Regions from separate parts of the Bacillus sp. 37MA genome, predicted to be linked through region 1. Evidence: riboswitches for the same ligand, from Rfam matches in the RefSeq annotation. Region 1 holds a riboswitch; each other region holds the start of a gene.

Region 1 (6,291 bases):
TTCACCGTTCCCGCATCTCGAATTGCGCCTCCAAATAAAAGCAGCTTTTCGGTCATAGTCGTTTTCCCAGCATCCGGATGAGAGATAATCGCAAATGTCCGTCTTGATAATACGTCTTCTTTAAATGATGTCATACTCTTTCTTCCTTTCCATTCTTACACATTTATAGTCTGTCAATTCAGATAACATATATAGTAAGTGTTTTTACTTTTTACGTCTTTTTCAAACAGTTCAATAGCCGACGGATTTAATTATAAACTAGACAGATGTTTTGTGTAACTAAAAATTAAGGAGTGGCCTTGTTGACGTATGTATGGGGATTATTCGACATATGTATCGTTCTTGAAATCGACTTTCTTTTTTCAACGAATGGATATCATAATTAATTGGCCGTTTATTTTTTTAAATATTCAGAATATATTTTCATTGACTTTTTTGGTTTTTTATTTAGGATAGCGGGAATACATAAACCAACACAGTATTACAATTTAAATTTTTAGGAGGAAAAAATCATGGGCTTTATTATGTTCTTAATCGTCGGTGGAATCATTGGCTGGCTTGCAGGACTTATTCTAGGTAAAGACATTCCGGGTGGAATCATTGGCAATATCATTGCAGGTATTATCGGCGCATGGATTGGTGGCGCACTCTTCGGCAATATGGGTCCAGACATTGGTGGTATGGCGATTATTCCAGCTTTAATCGGTGCGGTTATTCTCGTTGCTATCGTAAGCTTCATCCTTAAAAGAATGCGTCATGCCTAATCACAAAAAAGTGTCACTCCGCTCAGGCGGGTGACACTTTTTTTATGTTAATGTTTGAAATGCTTGGTCAAAGTCACGGATTAAATCATCCGGCGATTCAAGACCTACTGACAAACGAAGAAGACCGTCTGTTATGCCACGTTTATTCCGTTCTTCTGGCGGCATCGCGGCGTGAGACATTTTTGGCGGATACGATAAAATTGATTCAACCGCACCAAGACTTACGGCAAAAACCGGAATCTTTACATTGGCGCTAAACTGACGAACAGCGTCTTCATTTTCAAGTTCAAATGATAAAACAGCGCCTCCCCCTGATGCCTGGCGGAAATGTATAGAATGACCTGGATGAGCAGCCAGACCTGGATAATACACATTTTTCACGCGCGGATGCGAAGCTAAATAATTTGCTATTTCAGCCGCACCTTTTTGTGATTGTTCTAGCCGGACAGACAATGTTTTTAATCCACGCAGTACGAGCCAGCAGTCCTGTACTCCTAATACGGCACCAAATGAGTTTTGAAGCGCATAAACCTTTGATGCGATGTTTTCATCCTTTGCGACAGCAAGACCTGCTAACACATCGCTATGGCCCGATAAGAACTTCGTTGCACTGTGTAAAACAAGGTCGACTCCGAATTCGATTGGACGCTGCAATACAGGCGTTAAAAACGTGTTATCAAGGAATGTTAGACAGTCATTTGCTTTCGCAAGTTTGACGATCCCTTCAATGTCGGTCACTTTTAAAAGAGGATTGGACGGTGTTTCCATGTAAATAACTTTCGTATTTGGCTGAATCGCTTTCGCAACTGCATCGAGATCCGTCATATCAACGAATGTATGTTCAATACCGAATCGTGTCAATACCGCTGTTACCATGCGGAATGTGCCGCCGTATACGTCTTCTGTTACGACGACATGATCTCCTTTAGATAATAGAAGAAACGCGGTTGAAATCGCCGCCATGCCGGATGCAAACGCAAATCCGCGTACGCCTCCTTCTAGTTCCGCAATCGCCGCTTCAAGTGTTTCACGCGTCGGATTTCCAGACCGGCTGTAATCGTACTGGCCAAATGAATCAAAATCGGATTGGTGAAAGGTTGATGCGTGCTGAATCGGTACACTAACTGCCCCTGTATGCGGATCAAATTTATGGCTGTTATGAAGCAATTTTGTTTGAAATGTATAGTCGCTCATCTAATCATCCTTTCATCTTTTCAAATGCTTGCGTTAAATCCCCCATCAAATCTTCCACGTGCTCAATACCGATTGAGAAACGCAGAAGCTTATTACAGATACCATTTGCGATTCGTACATCTTCAGGAATATCCATATGTGTCTGCGTCGCAGGATACGTAATGAAGCTTTCTACGCCCCCAAGGCTTTCCGCAAATGAAATTAACTTCATATTTCGCAAAAATGTATTGACCCATTCTTCCGATTTTAAACGAAATGAAAGCATCCCACCTTGTCCGGGATATAACACATCTAAAATATCATCGTGTGTTTCTAAAAACGCAGCGATTTTTTGCCCATTTTCCGTGTGCTGCTTCATACGCAGGCTGAGCGTTTTCATCCCGCGGGCAAGCAGCCAGGAATCAAACGGTGACAGCACCGCACCAATCGCATTTTGAAATTCAAATACTTTTGCCGAGAGCTCTTCTCCTTTTACTGCGATAAGTCCAGCAAGTACATCATTGTGACCGCCTAGATATTTCGTCGCGCTATGGAGAACGATGTCAGCCCCTTGCTCGATCGGACGCTGCAGCACCGGTGTATAAAACGTATTATCAACAATTAAAATTAAGTTATGTTCTTTTGCAAAAGAAGCAACTGAAGCAATATCTGTTTCCTTCATTAATGGATTCGTTGGTGTTTCTAAGAAAATGGCTTTCGTTTTATTTGAAACGTGCTTTTTCGTTTTAGTCAAATCCTCAAAGCTGTCGTATGTAAATGCCAGGCCGAACTTTTTCCATCCTTTTTCAAACAGACGGTATGTGCCGCCATACAGATCAGCTGAAACGAGAAATTCATCACCCGGCTCAAATAAAGATAGCAGCGTATGAATGGCTGCCATGCCAGATGAAAAAGCAAAACCTGCATCCGCTCCTTCCAGGTCTGCAATCGCTTTTTCAACGACTTCACGTGTCGGATTGCCAGTACGTACATAATCGTACCCCGTTGACATACCGATCCCTTCGTGACGGTACGCTGTAGAAAAATAAACAGGCGGATTAATTGTACCTGTTGGATTATTTGTCCGGTTGCCAATTTGCGCTAATTTCGTTTCAATATTTGTCATCACTATCGCTCCTTTTCATAAAAAAACAAGCCTTCATGGAAGAAGGCTTGTTTTTACACTTCTTCTCATCTCCCGGACGGTGTCGGTCCGCTGGATTTAGCACCTTTGCCCTGCGAGGCCGGTTGCTGAAGCATCATCGGGCCAGTCCCTCCGCTTCTCTTGATAAGGTATGTTTAATTAGTCTTATTTTTTAAATGTACAGGAAAATGAGCTCAATGACAACCTTTTTATTGTATAAATTGTTTGTCAATCAATGCAGCAAATTCCTTTACCACTTCTTCATTAATATCTGCTGTATACGTAATCCGTTTCCATGCGCTGTCAACGATATCTACAGGCAGTTCCTGTTTCGTCGTTTCTTTAATATCTGCAATCGTTAACGTTTTTGTTTCATCCGGGTTACTATTAATAAAGTCAATCGCTTTTTCATGGACACTAACAATTGATTGAACAAGCTCAGGGTTTTTCTCTATTTTATACGTGTTATACTTTGAAATTGTCAACAGCTGTGACAATATCGAATAAAAAACTCATCTTTCTCAATTCTTTATGTATAAACAAAAGTTTACAGCATATAAATATGGAGATTATAAATTTTCTTTAATTAAATATTAATCTTTTGTAAATTTTATGTTAAGATATATACATAAGTATTGACAAATGGATTGGAGGAAGGAGTGTCATGTGTTATGACAGTAGCTGAATTTTTTGGAGGAGTCGAATATTCTGTTACACAATTTGCTGTGCAGCTTACGAAAGAAACAGAGGAGAAAATCGCAAAGCGCGAATTGTTTTACAAAGATCAGATTACCCGCTACATTGATCACCGCGCAACATTATTCATCCAATCATTACCCCTCACTTTGGCCGTCTCAGCGGTAATGAAAAAAGAAATAAAAACACATGTTCTTTTTAAGCTGAAACCGGTTATGAACCGTCATATCGTATTCCAGGTAGTAAACTAAAAAAGAGACGCTTCGCAAATTGCGAAGCGTCTCTTTCATGTTGTTAAAATAAGATGGAGTGCTTTTGCATGAACAGTAACTTGAACCGGGGTTGTACCGATCTGTTCCCCATCGACCATAATGGAAATCGGTCTATCAGTATCGATTTTCACGACTTTCCCTTTTTTATAGGTAACACCCTGCTTCAAAACAGGGGTACCACGCAATAGTGCCGGGAACAGCTGAAAGAGAATATTTCTCCGCTTCACTGTATGAAGCATCGTTACATCTAATACACCGTCTATCGGGTGTGCATACGGACAAATAACGAGTCCCCCGCCGTAAGATGATGTGTTTCCGCAGGCAAGTAGCCACGTTTCATCTGATACGAACTTGTCATTGTCAATCATGATTGTGCTTTTAAATGGTTTAAATAACAGTGACGATAAAATCGTTCCGATCATATAAGTAAATGAACCGGCCCCTATCTTATTAAACCACTTTTTATAAAATGCTCTATTTATACGCTCCGCAATATCTGCGTCAAGTCCTGCTCCTGCGACCGTTAATCCATAGCTCGTATTCACTTTCATTACATCAATCTGTTTTCGTTTGCGGGCGGTAAGCAACTGATCTACAAATTGACCTGGATGATCCGTTAAACCGAAAATGCGGGCGATATCATTTCCTGAACCTGCTGGTAAAACAGCGATCGCTGTATCCGTATAGACAACATCCTGCAAAATAGCATTGACTGTTCCATCACCGCCAATGACCACTACGGCTTTTACTTTAACTTCCTGCATTTTTTGCCAGACAAATTCACGTGCCGATGCTTCCGAACCGCCGATCAGTGCATCGTACTGGACGTGCTTCTTTTTTAAGTGCCGTTCCACTTTTGTCCAAAGTGACCGGGCGTTCCCACTTCCTGATGATGGGTTGACAATAATAAGGTAAATATGGACCACTCACTTCTTTATGACAAGTATGACTTGAGTTGTTTATTATTTCACATCCACTTGATGCTCTTCATGTTCATGTAGTCCTTCGTCATTTTCAACATGAACTTTCACGGTGAACGCACCTGCTTCTGTAAATGTGTAGGCAGCTGTATATTCGCCTGGACTCGTTTCTTCCGCATCAGCCCATGTATGTTTTTCAGTATTGCTGTTGTTCCAAATCTCATAGCGGACTTGGGCTTTTTCCAATGGAGCTCCTTCATTTTCCAAATGGGCTGTTAGAATCGTTTCTTTTTCAGCTTCCACACCGTCAGGCTCCATAAAATGCATAGAAAAGCCTGTCTCACTTTCTCCATGTTCATGCTCATGAAGCTCTTTTTCTTCCTGAATAGCTTCATCATGAGCAGCACCCGTTCCAACCGTAACGGACTTTTTCGGCATCGTGTGAAGCCCTCTTGCTGTTACGTGCACTTGCACTGTAAAAACACCATCACGGTCAAATGTCGTTTCCGCTTCATACGTACCATCATTATTATTTTTCGCTTCAATCATATTGCTTTCTTCTTTTGCTCCTTCTTCCCACACTTCAAACTCCACTTTATCTGCATCTGCTACTTTTTCGCTTCCCTGTGTCACAACTGCTTTCATTGCTATTTTCCCATTTACTTCAACAGTTTCTGGAACTTCAAGCTGGACCTCAATCGCCTGTGGTACTTCAGATTCCTCCACTTTTCCTTCTTCTCCGCTGCACGCAGAAAGCACAGCTATGACTAAGGCCAACATAATCATCCAATATTTTTTTTGCATATGTACCCCTCCCCTGCTTTTATTTATCTCTATTTTAAAGGCAGCATCAACCTTACCTATTTTATCTCATTTACCAACTAAAATCTCTATCATTCTATCGTCTTACTTTTAATGTTTCATAAATCGATGATGATAAAAAGAAGGAAGCACACATGAACATTCTTTTTCCTCCCAAGGGTCTAACACTTTGTTTCCAAAATGAGAGGTCATCTTCAATCCAAATTTGTGCATTCCTAACATAAAAATTCCTGCTAACTGTTGATCATACTTCATATTAAACGGAGATGGAAACAGCTCCTGAGCAGAAGATGAAGATGGCAGACAAAGTTCTAATGTGAGTTGCATAAGATTAGGATTACTCACCCCATCTATAAAAGCACTGAAAATGAACAGTAAACAAGCAGGCATTAGGATCATCCCGTTCAAAAATGCATATCGTTTCCTTTGACCTTTACAATAGCGTTGATTCGGATCTGGGGATGCAAGAGGCCACCACATACTAAAAGATAACGCTATTA
Region 2 (6,291 bases), 3.3 Mb from region 1:
CAATCAACCGTTTAAATTTACGTGAACCGATCACATTCGTACGTTCACCGATGAAAAGAGGACGCATGGAATCATCATATAAAAGCGGCTCAATACCGGAAACGGCGTGGCCATGAGGATTCTCAGGAGTTGTACGCGGCGCTTTATCTTTTACTACTTCGCGCATGACACGAATATGTTCCGGTGTCGTGCCGCAGCAGCCGCCCACAATATTTAACCAGCCTTTATCGGCAAATGCTCCGAGCTTTTTGGATAACGATTCAGGTGATTCGTGATAATTACCTTCTTCATCCGGAAGACCGGCATTCGGGTAACAACTTACATAGCTTGTTGCCAGATCAGAGAGAGAACGGATGTGGTCGGTCATAAACTCTGGACCTGTCGCACAGTTCAATCCAACTGACAAAGGTTTAATATGTTCAATTGAAATGTAGAACGCTTCAATATTTTGTCCGGCAAGTGTTGTGCCCATCGGCTCAATTGTGCCAGAAATCATGACTGGCAATTCTTTTCCGGCTGCGTCAAACGCCCGTCTAATCCCAAGAGTGCCTGCTTTTACATTCAGCATATCTTGACTTGTTTCCATTAAAATCAGGTCAGAACCGCCTTCAATAAGTGCTTTCGCCTGTAATTCAAAGTTATCGACGAGTTCGTCAAATGTAATGCCTCCTGTAACGGACAACGTCTTCGTCGTTGGTCCAATGGCACCGGCAACGAATCGCGGCCATTCTGGTGTCGAAAATTCATCGACGACCTTGCGGGCAATTTCAACAGCACGTAAGTTAATTTCATACGCTTTATCGCCAAGATCGTATTCATTTAGTACGACAGGCGTTCCGCCAAATGTATTTGTTGCAATAATATCTGCACCCGCTTCTAAGTATTCACGGTGAATACGTTCAAGCACTTCCGGTTTTGTTAAATTCAAGTTCTCGTTACAGCCATCGTATTCTTCCCCACCGAAATCTTCCGGCGTTAAATTGGCGTTTTGCAGCATTGTTCCCATTGCTCCATCAATCAGGAGTATTCTCTTTTGAAGTTCTTTCTCAATTTGATGAGTCTGCATGAACAATCCCTCTCTCTTTTAGTGCATCCAGTTCATTTATATAATGAATTAATTCCATAGACATATCATAACGTAAAAACGGCGTAATAATGTATATTCCGTTAAAAATTTGTGTTGCTGTATCAAGCAGTTCTTTCGCAATCTGTATACCTTCTTTGGCAGCACGCTCTTGATCATCACCGCATGCACGCATTCTCTCAAGTGTCTCATCTGATAATTTAATACCGGGCACTTCATGGTGCAGAAATTCCGCATTGCGCATACTTGTTAATGGCATAATTCCGATGAATATAGGTGTTGATAAATGTTTTGTGGCTTCATATACGTCAACAATTTTTTCTTTCGTAAATACAGGCTGTGTAATAAAATAATCCGCACCGCATTCAATTTTTTTCTCCAATCTTGTCACGGCTCTTTCAAGAACACGGACGTTTGGATTGAACGCCGCCGCAACGGAAAAATTAGCTTTCTTTTTGAGCGGTTTACCAGAAAATGAAATCCCATCATTCAACTGTTTAATAAGCTGAATGAGTTCAGGGCTTGATACGTCATAGACATCTGTCGCACCTGGGAAGTCGCCTATTTTTGTTGGATCCCCCGTAATCGCAAGCACGTCATGAAGACCGAGCGCGTCAAGCCCCATTAAATGAGACTGCAGACCGATTAAATTGTGGTCACGGCACGTAATATGGACAAGTGAGCGGACATCATGTTGTAATTTTAATGTTGCACCCATCGCCATATTGCTGATCCGTGGAGAAGCAAGCGAGTTGTCTGCCATTGTGACGGCATCAACACCTGCGTCATACAATTTATTCGCACCTTCAATGAATTTTTCTGTGAGCAATGTTTTTGGTGTATCAAGTTCAACGATCACAGTTCGCTCCGTTTTCGCTTTTTCACAAATCGATACATCTGTGCTAGGCTTTGCTTCTTGAATGACAATCGGTTTTTTCGTTTTTACCTTTTTCTCCGTTAAAGGAGGAAGACCGACCAGCCGTTTTTTGGCTGCTTCTATATGTTTCGGCGTCGTACCGCAGCATCCGCCAATTAACCGGACGCCTTCGTTTCTTAAAAGGACGGCAGCACGGCCAAAATAATCCGCTTCTGATTCATAAACGATCCGGCCGTCTTCCACATCAAGAAGACTTGCATTGGGAGACGCGGATAGGAATGCTTTTTCAGGCAGTGTTACGCCTTCAAACGCTTGAATCGTATGGAAAGGGCCGAGACGACAGTTAACGCCAACAACATCAGCGCCAATTCCTTCAAGACGGTGCAATGCCTCATTTAAGGATAATCCATTTTGCAAAACACCAGGCTCATGCATGGAAACTTGAGCAATAATTGGAACATCACTCATTTCGCGTAAAACCTTTACAGATTCAGACAATTCTTCAAAATCGTAATATGTTTCAAATAAAATACCATCAGGGTCACCAGAGAGAAGACTTTCTGCTTGTTCACGGACCGAGGCGATAATTTCTGCATTTGTTGCGGTGCTTTTGCGGATCCCGCGAATACCTCCGATTGTACCGAGAACGAACTGTCCACCTGGTGCAGCAGCCTTTTTGGCAATCTCGATCGCCGCTGCATTCAATTCACGTGATCGGTTTTCAATGCCATAACGGGCAAGCTTAATCGCATTGGCCCCATACGTATTCGTTTGAATAACATCAGCACCTGCTGCAATGTAGTCTTTATGAATTTTTTCAATGATTTCGGGCTTTTCTGTATTTAATTCTTCATAGCAAAAGTCAATGCCATGTGAATATAAAAGCGTGCCCATCGCTCCATCAGCGGTAAGCACGTCTGTTTTGAGCCTGTCAAGTAATGTCATATTGTAAACGTCCTCTCTATATTTGAACTGAAAAAAGCCTTCCTAAATGCAAGAAGGCTTTTCAACATGTATGTGTTGTCCGTTCCTTCTCATCTTCCAGACTTAAATTTAGTAGTCTGCTGGATTTAGCACCTGACCTGTCTCGGCTGGTTGCTGAAGCGTCCGTGGGCCAGTACCCTCAGCTTCTCTTGATAAGAATAGGCTATTAAATTATATGAATAATTAAAATTATCATATCGTGTCGTATCGGTTCAGTCAAGAACAATTTTCACTGTATAGACGGGTGAATCGACGTTTTTCGAATGATCAGCCAAGTAATAAAAAAACAAATAACGCCAAGGAAAAACAAGATAACAAAATCCATCAAGATGGCATTGCTAGAATCACTGAAAAGAAATGATCCGATTTTTGTTTGAATAGAAGCGTTCATCAATATCAGACCACAAAAAGCTAAAAACGAAAGACCAATCGTTTTGCCGAATCGAAAGAAGATTGCTCCGATTAAAAATGCTGTGGCGAGACAAAAGAAAGAGAGTAACATGTCAACAACCGTTGCGGTCAAAAAAGAAGGGGATGTTGACAGTAAATCTGATAATCTGAAAAAGTGAACGGTTTTCAAATTCAAAAGGTCTTTTGTCACCAGGATGGCCAATTCCACTAAAATCGTGTGAATAACTGCCATTATAATCGAAGTAACGAGAAACGAAAGCCCGATACCGGCTAAAAACTGATTGCGGGTGGCGCCGCGTTGTATACAGTACGACATGCTGTCTTTTACGGCAATAAATCCGGTAATCGTCAAATAAGCGAATAACGCAATCGATGTGCCGCCCATATACACTTCGCCGTCGGTAAACGAATAAGCAGAGATAATGGAAAGCAGCACGGTGCTGCCGAGAATGATCCAAAACACACTGGCTGCTTTTTTCGTTCCAGTCCATTCGTAGTGAATAACCGCTTTTATATTGTTCATCATTTTTTACCTCCTGTGCGAGAATCGGTTAAGTGAACCATTAGCTCTTGAATCGGAATTGAATCTGTGTCAAGACGGTACAGTTCCGCTTCATGGCGGTTCCATTCAGAACCATATACGTAAGCTGTTATGCGTCCGGCAAATTCTTTACGATGGATGGGTGCTTTTCCATTCAAGTATTCTGTCACATCTTTTTTCGTCCCGGTAATCGAAAAGCTCATCGAACGTAATGTTTCCACGTCTTGATGAAGAAGAAGGGCCCCCTTATGAATGATAAACACATCTTCAAATAATTTTGCTGCTTCATCAATGAGATGGGTAGAGAGGATGAACAGACGTGGCTGGCGTTCGTATTCTTCTATTAATAAATCATAAAAACGGCTGCGCGCGGCGGCATCGAGTCCGATGTATGGTTCATCGAAAATCGTCACTGGTGAATAGCTGGCCAGTCCAACCGTAATGCCGAGCCCCGACTCCATTCCTTTGGACAAGCTTTTTACTTTTTTGGATTTTTTTAAATGAAAGAGTTCAAGGAGTTCTTCTGCCCGCTTTTGATCCCAATTTGGATAAAAGAGGGATGCAGACTTTAATGTTTCTCTAATCGCAAAATCTTTTTTGAAATTTCCGCTTTCATTGATCAGACAGACATTGTTTGGCTGTGCGAATGGTGATGATCCATTTACAACGATTGATCCATTATCCGGAAAAATGCAGCCGGCCATCATATTAAGTGCCGTTGTTTTACCGGCTCCGTTTCGACCGAGCAGTCCAACAATTTTGGGTCCGTTCATTGTGAAAGATAGGCTGTTTAATGCTGTCTGTGATCCGAATTTTTTCCTCACGTTATCGAATTGAACGTTCATGACGAGTGTCCTCCTTTTTTAATCATCGATTCAAGTTCTTCCTGGGAAATATCCAGCTTGGTTGCTTCATTGATAAGCGGTACGATGTAGGTCTCATAAAACTGTGTTTTCCGTTTTCCGGCTACTTGCTCTTTTGCTCCGTCTGATACAAACATGCCAATCCCCCTTTTTTTAAATAAAATGCCTTCATCAACGAGCCGATTAATGCCTTTGGCGGCCGTTGCCGGATTGATTTGATAATGCGCTGCAAATTCATTCGTGGATGGAACGCGGCTACCTTCCGGAAATGTATTGTCTAAAATGCCACTTTCCAGCTCTTCAGCAATTTGAATGAAAATCGGTTTTGAATCGTCCAGTTTTGCACTCAATGGATCCCCCCCCTTATCTTGTTAATTGGTTAATTACTTATGTAACTAACTATATGAGTGATGCTCATTTTTGTCAACTGTAAAAAGGAAAATGTATTTACGGGCCAGCAAACTCAGAGGTATACTTGCCTACAGAAAAACCTGAGATAGAGGAGAGAGAAGTGGGGATGAAAAGATTCGGTTATTCCTTTTTAGTATTGTTAGGTGCCTGCAGTTATGGGGTGCATGGACCGATCATAAAAATGGCTTCAAATGCAGGTTACAGTTCCTCAGACATTGTTAGCGCGCAGTATTTAACAGGCGTGCTTTTTTTAGCTGCAGCATGGCTGTTTATGCCCAAAAGAAACATGTCAATCAAACAGTGGGGAGAATTGCTGAGTACGGGAGTTCTATTAAGTGTAACCGGCTTATTTTATGCGATTTCGATCGCAGATTTGTCTGCATCTGCTGCAGTCATTCTGCTTTTTCAATTTGTTTGGATGGGCATTGTTATTGAATCTATTCATATGCGTACGTTACCAAAAGGCAGCACAGTGATATCGGTTGTTTTGATCTGGACTGGAACACTTTTAGCTGCACGGTCTGGGTCCGGTGAGGCCATCGAATGGTTTTCTCATCCCGTTGGTGTTTTATGCGGATTATTAAGCGGATTAACCTTTGCGCTATTTATATTCCTCAGCGGTCGCTCAGGAAAAGGTGTGCCGGCTGTACAGCGGAGTCTGTTCATGTCAATTGGGGGCTTAATTGTTATTTTGATAATGAATTCCCCGTCTTTTCTGATTGATGGGACATTTACAGGCGGACTGTGGCAATATGGACTGTTGAGTGGACTTTTTGGAGCTGTTCTTCCAGTGCTGTTTTTTGCAGCGGGTACGCCACAAATTGGATCAGGAACAGCAACGATATGTGGCGCGGCAGAACTGCCGGCTGCCGTTGTTGCAGCGTGGCTGTTCGTCGGAGAACAGGCTACAACTGTTCAAACCGTAGGCATATTGATTATCTTAATAGCCATTATGCTGCCGCAATGGAAACCGAAGCGAGCGGCATACAGATAAAAAGCAGCCTGACATGTTTGATTCATAAAACATGTCAGGCTGCTTTTATTAACTTAGGATGTAACTTTTTGTAATTTTTTCAATACGTGAAGGGAGCGACCGGTACCGATTGCCACCGATTCAAGT
Region 3 (6,291 bases), 2.0 Mb from region 1:
GTGAGCTTGGATTGAAGGATAAAGTAACCTCTGCATCTGATGACGAACTACTCCATATTCTTGCGTCAGACGGTATGCTGATCAAACGTCCACTCGCGATTGGCGATGAAACGGTAACGGTTGGTTTTAAAGAAGATGAATATAATGCGAAGTGGCAATGATGATCTTGCATTCTGTCTGATGAATCAGTAAAGTGTAGAGTATACTTATTTTAATCTGGAGGTATAAACAAATGAATGTGCCTAAAGAGCTGCGTTATTCTGAAGAACATGAATGGGTGAAACAAGAAGAGGGGAACGTGCGCATCGGCATTACTGATTTTGCGCAATCTGAACTAGGTGATATTGTATTTGTTGAGCTGCCAGCTGTTGGTGATGAAATTAAGGTTGACGAGCCGTTCGGAAGCGTAGAATCCGTTAAAACAGTTTCAGAGTTGTACGCACCGATCAGCGGAAAAGTTATTGAAATCAACGAAGAACTTGAAGACAGTCCTGAGTTCGTAAATGAATCTGCTTACGATAAAGCATGGATGATTTTAATTGAGCCGTCTGATGCGTCACAAATTGACAAATTGATGACAGCAGCGCAGTACGAAGAAAGAGTAAAAGAAGAGTAATTGCCGGGCCGGTCCATTGCCGGTCTTTTTTACTTTGCTTTTTTCCCGGAAACGAGTGAAAATAGAGTTAACAACGTGCAGCGGGGTGATGGTGATGATTCTGGAAAAAGCAATTATCGTCGAAGGGTTATCCGATCGTAAACGAGTGGCTGAAATTGTGAAAGAACCGGTAGACATCATTTGTACGAATGGGACGATTGGCATATCGCGTCTAGATGAACTTGTAGATGAATTGTTCGAGCGGGATGTGTACATTTTAGTCGATGCAGATGCATCGGGTGAAAAGCTGCGCCGTCAGTTTAAACGTGAGTTGCCTCATGCCCGTCATCTCTATATTGACCGTAGATATAAAGAAGTCGCCTCTGTCCCTCATCGCGATCTTGCGTCTGTTTTAATGGCGGCGAATATCGATGTACGCGGGGAGTTTTTAGAGAAAGAAGGATTGCCATAACAATGAAAACAGTTCAATCAATTTACGATTTTTTAGCCGCCCCCAAAGCGGCTTTATATGTGTACACGCCGATGTGCGGCACATGCCAAGTAGCCGGCAGAATGCTTGATATTGTTGAAGCGATGAACATTGATTTGCCGCTTGAGCGGATTGATTTAAATTATCATGAAGACATTGCCCGCGAATTTGCGATTGAAAGCGTTCCTTGTTTACTTTTAATGTCAGAAGGAAAACTTAAAAAGAAAATTTACGCTTTTCAGTCAGTTCCCTATATATATGAAGAAATAATGTCTCATTTTCAAATAGGATAAAAATGTAAAAAATATACATTTTTGCTGTTGACATAACTGTCATTCCGGTGGTAGAATCCATTCATATTCATAATAACTCTTATCAAGAGAGGCTGAGGGATGTGCCCGATGAAGCCCGGCAACCATCTTTTTTAGAAAAGGTGCCAAATCACACAAAGCAATGTGCTTCGAGAGATGAGAGAAAGGGAACTTTACGCACTGCCTTTCTGTTATTATCCGCAGACAGGCTTTTTTTGTGAAAAGGAGTTAACAACATGATTTTAATTGAACAGGTAAAGAAAATATTTCAAACAAAAAATGGCCCCGTTACGGCCGTTGACGATATAAATCTTTCCATTTTAGAAGGCGAGATTTTCGGTATGATCGGCTATAGCGGCGCAGGTAAAAGTACGCTTATCCGCATGTTGAACGGCCTTGAGGCACCGACGGAAGGATCTGTAACCGTTGCAGGGCGGACGGTATCAAAAATTAAAGGCGGCGAATTACGGAAAGCGCGCCAAGAAATCGGTATGATTTTTCAACACTTCAATTTACTTTGGTCTCGCACAGTGCGCGAAAATATTGCGTTTCCGCTTGAAATTGCGGGCGTGTCAAAAGCGGAACGGGACAAACGTGTGAATGAATTGATCGAGCTTGTCGGTCTTGATGGACGCGGGGACTCCTATCCTTCGCAATTGTCAGGCGGCCAGAAGCAGCGTGTAGGTATCGCTCGGGCACTCGCAAATAACCCGAAAGTATTATTATGTGATGAAGCAACATCGGCGCTTGACCCACAGACGACGGATTCCATCTTAGAATTACTCGTCGATATTAATGAACGCCTCGGGCTGACAATCGTGCTTATTACACATGAAATGCACGTTATCCGCAAAATTTGTCATCGTGTTGCGGTAATGGAAGCAGGTAAAATCGTTGAAATGGGCCCGGTGCTTGATGTATTCCGCCGCCCTGAACAGTTAATTACAAAACGATTTGTCCAGCAGGTGACGGAGCCGGAAGAGTCGAAAGAAACAGTCCGTCATTTAGTAGAGGCACACCCAGATGGAAAAATTGTTAAATTGACGTTCGTCGGTGTATCGACTGAACAGCCGGTCATTACAGAAATTATTCGACGCTTTGATGTCGCGGTCAACATTTTGCAAGGGAAAATTTCACAGACGCAAAATGGTGCATACGGAACATTGTTCGTCCATTTAACCGGTAATGCTTCTGAAGTCGACAAAGCAGTGGCGTTTTTAGATGCGCAGCAAGTAGATTCGGAGGTTATTATGTATGATTGAACAATGGTTTCCAAATGTAGACTGGGACAAAATGTGGGAAGCGACACTTCAGACGCTTTATATGACGAGCATTTCTGTCGTTATCACATTCGTTCTCGGCCTTTTGCTCGGCTTATTGCTCTTTTTAACATCGAAAGGACAGCTGTGGGAAAATAAAGCGGTCTATGGCATCACGGCGGTTATTGTCAATGTCTTCCGCTCAATTCCATTTATCATTTTAATCGTCCTGCTCATTCCGTTTACGAAAGCGATTATCGGCACGATTATCGGTGAAAATGCGGCGTTGCCGGCACTTATTATCGGAGCGGCCCCATTTTATGCACGCATGGTTGAAATTGCGCTGCGTGAAATTGATAAAGGTGTGATTGAAGCGGCAAGAGCAATGGGGGCATCCACAAGTACGATTATTCGAAAAGTGCTCATCCCAGAATCGTTGCCAGCACTCGTTTCAGGACTCACCGTCACAGCGATTGCCCTTGTGGGTTACACAGCGATGGCGGGTGTCATTGGGGCAGGAGGACTAGGAAATCTCGCCTTTTTAGACGGATTCCAGCGTAGCCGTAATGATGTGACACTGATGGCGACAATCGTTATACTCATTATTGTGTTTATCATTCAGTTTATCGGGGACACGTTCACACGAAAACTGGATAAACGATAAGATAAAATATTTTCAGGAGGAATGACATGATGAAAAAATGGCTTCTCGGGTTTTTAACAGCCGCGATCGTGCTTGCTTTGGCAGCATGCGGAGGTGGGGAAGAATCAACAGATAAAGAAAAAGCAGATTCTGGTACATCAGAAGAGGACAAAACAATTGTTGTAGCGGCAAGTCCCGTACCTCATGCAGTTATTTTAGAAGAGGCAAAAGCTGCATTAAAGGAAAAAGGATATACACTTGAAGTAGAAACATTTCAAGACTACGTTTTGCCGAATAAAGTGTTAGATGAAGGAGAAGTGGATGCGAACTACTTCCAACACGTTCCTTACCTTGAAGTTCAAAAAAAAGAACATGGCTATGATTTTGTGAACGCTGGGGGTATCCATGTTGAACCTATTGGCGTTTATTCTAAAAAATACAAAAGTTTAAAAGAACTTCCAGATGGAGCGAAAATTATTTTAAGTTCATCTGTTGCGGATCATGGACGTGTTTTGGCTCTTTTTGAAGAAGCAGGATTAATTACATTGAAAGACGGTGTGGTGAAAGAATCAGCGACACTCGATGATATTGCTGAAAACAAAAAGAATTTGAAATTCGACTATGATTATGAACCTGCTTTGCTTCCACAAATTTATAATAACGATGAAGGTGATGCCGTCATGATTAACTCAAACTATGCGGTAGATGCCGGCTTGAACCCACTCGAAGATGCAATTGCTCTTGAAGGAAAAGACTCACCATACGCAAATATTATCGCTGTACGTGCCGGCGATGAAGACAAAGAAAAAATTAAAGCACTTGTTGATGTTCTTCACTCTCAAGAAATTGAAGACTTTATGTTGGAAGAGTGGGGCGGGGCATTCGTACCGGTCAACAAATAAAACGTTAGAAACGTCTGGCTGCGAGCCAGGCGTTTTTTATGCTAAATTTTCAAATAATTGCGAATTCAAGAGGATATCGTTTATATTTTGCGAATGAGGAAATATAGAAGAGTATGCTGGACCTCACAACATGTGAGAGAGACTGAGCCGGGCTCACGGCTTTTGCGTGTCTTACCTGCACACTGTTATTATAAATACCGGAGGAACATTTGGTGCGGAGTGGAATTACTCTAAGCTAGATCACTTTTTGCTCATAATAAATGAGCGGAGCATGCCTCCAAAAAAAACGAAAAGGATTGATTCCCCATTAGTAACTCACTGAATATGAAGTACACAGAAGGCATGGAAAAAGCAATGCATGCATCCCACGGCGTAGGCTACGCGGTGTACAGTCAGAAGCATGAAGTGAGAATTGACGTCGAGCAGCAGCGTGAAGAAGAATATCTTACAAGCAGACGCATCGTTGCCGATTTTAACAGCAAACTTACCAATCACTTATCATAACCAAATGGAGAGAAGCCGGTGTAAAAAGCCGGTTTTTTTCAATTTATTTGAGAATACTAATTATAAGCAATATCAACTGTTGAATATAAATGCGATTTGTTATAAGATTGTAATGAGAATAAATTGAGAATAGAAACAATCGGTTATTAAAGCCGATGAATACGGAGGGTAAATCATGTCACAATCAACGTTAACAGTTAAAGATCTTCACGTCTCAATTGACGGGAAAGAAATTTTAAAAGGTGTGAACCTAGAAATTAAAGGCGGAGAATTCCACGCGGTTATGGGACCGAATGGAACGGGTAAATCTACTCTTTCTTCTGCGATTATGGGTCATCCTAAATATGAAGTTACACAAGGAACGATTACGCTAGACGGTGAAGACGTTCTTGAGATGGAAGTAGATGAGCGCGCACGTGCGGGTCTATTCCTAGGCATGCAATACCCGAGCGAAATTACAGGAGTAACGAATGCCGAATTCCTTCGCTCAGCTGTGAATGCGCGACGCGAAGAAGGCGATGAAATTTCATTGATGAAATTTATTCGTCAGATGGATAGCAACATGGATGTGCTTGAAATGGATCAAGATATGGCACAGCGTTATTTAAACGAAGGTTTCTCTGGCGGTGAGAAAAAGCGCAATGAAATTCTTCAATTGATGACAATTAAACCGAAAATCGCGATTCTCGATGAAATTGACTCCGGTCTTGATATCGATGCTTTGAAAGTTGTTTCAAAAGGGATTAACCAAATGCGCGATGAGAGCTTTGGCTGCCTGATTATTACTCATTACCAGCGTCTGCTTGATTACATCACGCCTGACCATGTTCATGTTATGATGCAAGGCCGTGTCGTCAAGTCCGGTGGACCGGAACTGGCGCAGCGCCTCGAAGCAGAAGGATATGACTGGATTAAACAGGAACTTGGCATCGAAGACGAAACGGTACAGTAATCGGAAGGGGCAGGAGGATAATTATGACTGAAACAAAATGGTTGGTTGATGAGTCGGTAATCCGCGACTTTTCAGCTGCAAACAACGAACCTGAATGGCTGTTAAATGTTCGTCTTGATGCATTTAACAAAGCGGAAGAATTGCCGCTTCCAAAGCCGGATAAAACGAAAATCGATAAATGGAATTTCACACAATTTGGGACCCACAATGTGAATAGTACGCCGTACGCATCGATTGCGGATCTTCCTGAAAAGGCAAAAGTAGTTGTCGGCGAGGATAACACGGTGCAAAACGTATACGTTCAACGAAATGGTGTGCCGTCTATTTTAAATATATCAGCTGAATTGAAAGAAGCAGGCGTTATTTTTACGGATTTTGAGACCGCAGTGAAAGAACATAGCGACCTCGTTCAAAAGTATTTTATGACGCAAGTGGTTAAAGCAGACGAGCATAAATTGACGGCTCTTCATGCAGCGCTTGTGAACGGCGGCGTCTTTTTATATGTACCGAAAAACGTGGAAATTAAAGAACCGGTACAAGCAGTGTTTATTCAGGATGACAAAAACGCGGCAATTTTTAATCATGTTATCGTCGTAGCGGAAGCGAACAGCTCCGTCACGTATGTAGAAAACTAC

Evidence for each region. Region 1 has a riboswitch for S-adenosylmethionine ahead of A3M5_RS0102500 (methionine biosynthesis PLP-dependent protein). Riboswitches for the same ligand answer to the same signal wherever they lie in the genome.
Region 2: it holds a riboswitch for S-adenosylmethionine, as region 1 does, so the genes downstream of both, A3M5_RS0120475 (bifunctional homocysteine S-methyltransferase/methylenetetrahydrofolate reductase) here and A3M5_RS0102500 (methionine biosynthesis PLP-dependent protein) in region 1, are expected to answer to the same signal.
Region 3: it holds a riboswitch for S-adenosylmethionine, as region 1 does, so the genes downstream of both, A3M5_RS0113670 (methionine ABC transporter ATP-binding protein) here and A3M5_RS0102500 (methionine biosynthesis PLP-dependent protein) in region 1, are expected to answer to the same signal.

What each region holds. Positions count from the first base shown of each region.
Region 1 covers NZ_KB889752.1:458,971-465,261, reverse strand. The annotation lists gene A3M5_RS0102515 (peptide chain release factor 3) at 1-134, opposite strand, end outside; gene A3M5_RS0102510 (GlsB/YeaQ/YmgE family stress response membrane protein) at 513-764, shown strand; gene metC (cystathionine beta-lyase) at 807-1,958, opposite strand; gene A3M5_RS0102500 (methionine biosynthesis PLP-dependent protein) at 1,963-3,063, opposite strand; SAM riboswitch class I at 3,126-3,232, opposite strand; gene A3M5_RS0102495 (substrate-binding domain-containing protein) at 3,291-3,578, opposite strand; gene A3M5_RS0102490 (hypothetical protein) at 3,753-4,028, shown strand; gene A3M5_RS0102485 (diacylglycerol/lipid kinase family protein) at 4,064-4,975, opposite strand; gene A3M5_RS0102480 (FixH family protein) at 5,012-5,773, opposite strand; gene A3M5_RS22095 (cytochrome c oxidase assembly protein) at 5,882-6,291, opposite strand, start outside.
Region 2 covers NZ_KB889752.1:3,718,803-3,725,093, forward strand. The annotation lists gene metH (methionine synthase) at 1-1,066, opposite strand, end outside; gene A3M5_RS0120475 (bifunctional homocysteine S-methyltransferase/methylenetetrahydrofolate reductase) at 1,047-2,906, opposite strand; SAM riboswitch class I at 2,993-3,104, opposite strand; gene A3M5_RS0120480 (hypothetical protein) at 3,175-3,882, opposite strand; gene A3M5_RS0120485 (ATP-binding cassette domain-containing protein) at 3,879-4,742, opposite strand; gene A3M5_RS0120490 (GntR family transcriptional regulator) at 4,739-5,110, opposite strand; gene A3M5_RS0120495 (EamA family transporter) at 5,278-6,165, shown strand; gene mreBH (rod-share determining protein MreBH) at 6,219-6,291, opposite strand, start outside.
Region 3 covers NZ_KB889752.1:2,445,940-2,452,230, reverse strand. The annotation lists gene A3M5_RS0113690 (arsenate reductase family protein) at 1-161, shown strand, start outside; gene gcvH (glycine cleavage system protein GcvH) at 233-616, shown strand; gene A3M5_RS0113680 (hypothetical protein) at 711-1,067, shown strand; gene A3M5_RS0113675 (thioredoxin family protein) at 1,070-1,378, shown strand; SAM riboswitch class I at 1,455-1,559, shown strand; gene A3M5_RS0113670 (methionine ABC transporter ATP-binding protein) at 1,633-2,658, shown strand; gene A3M5_RS0113665 (methionine ABC transporter permease) at 2,651-3,319, shown strand; gene A3M5_RS0113660 (MetQ/NlpA family ABC transporter substrate-binding protein) at 3,349-4,200, shown strand; gene A3M5_RS0113655 (YuzK family famiily protein) at 4,525-4,704, shown strand; gene sufC (Fe-S cluster assembly ATPase SufC) at 4,880-5,656, shown strand; gene sufD (Fe-S cluster assembly protein SufD) at 5,677-6,291, shown strand, end outside.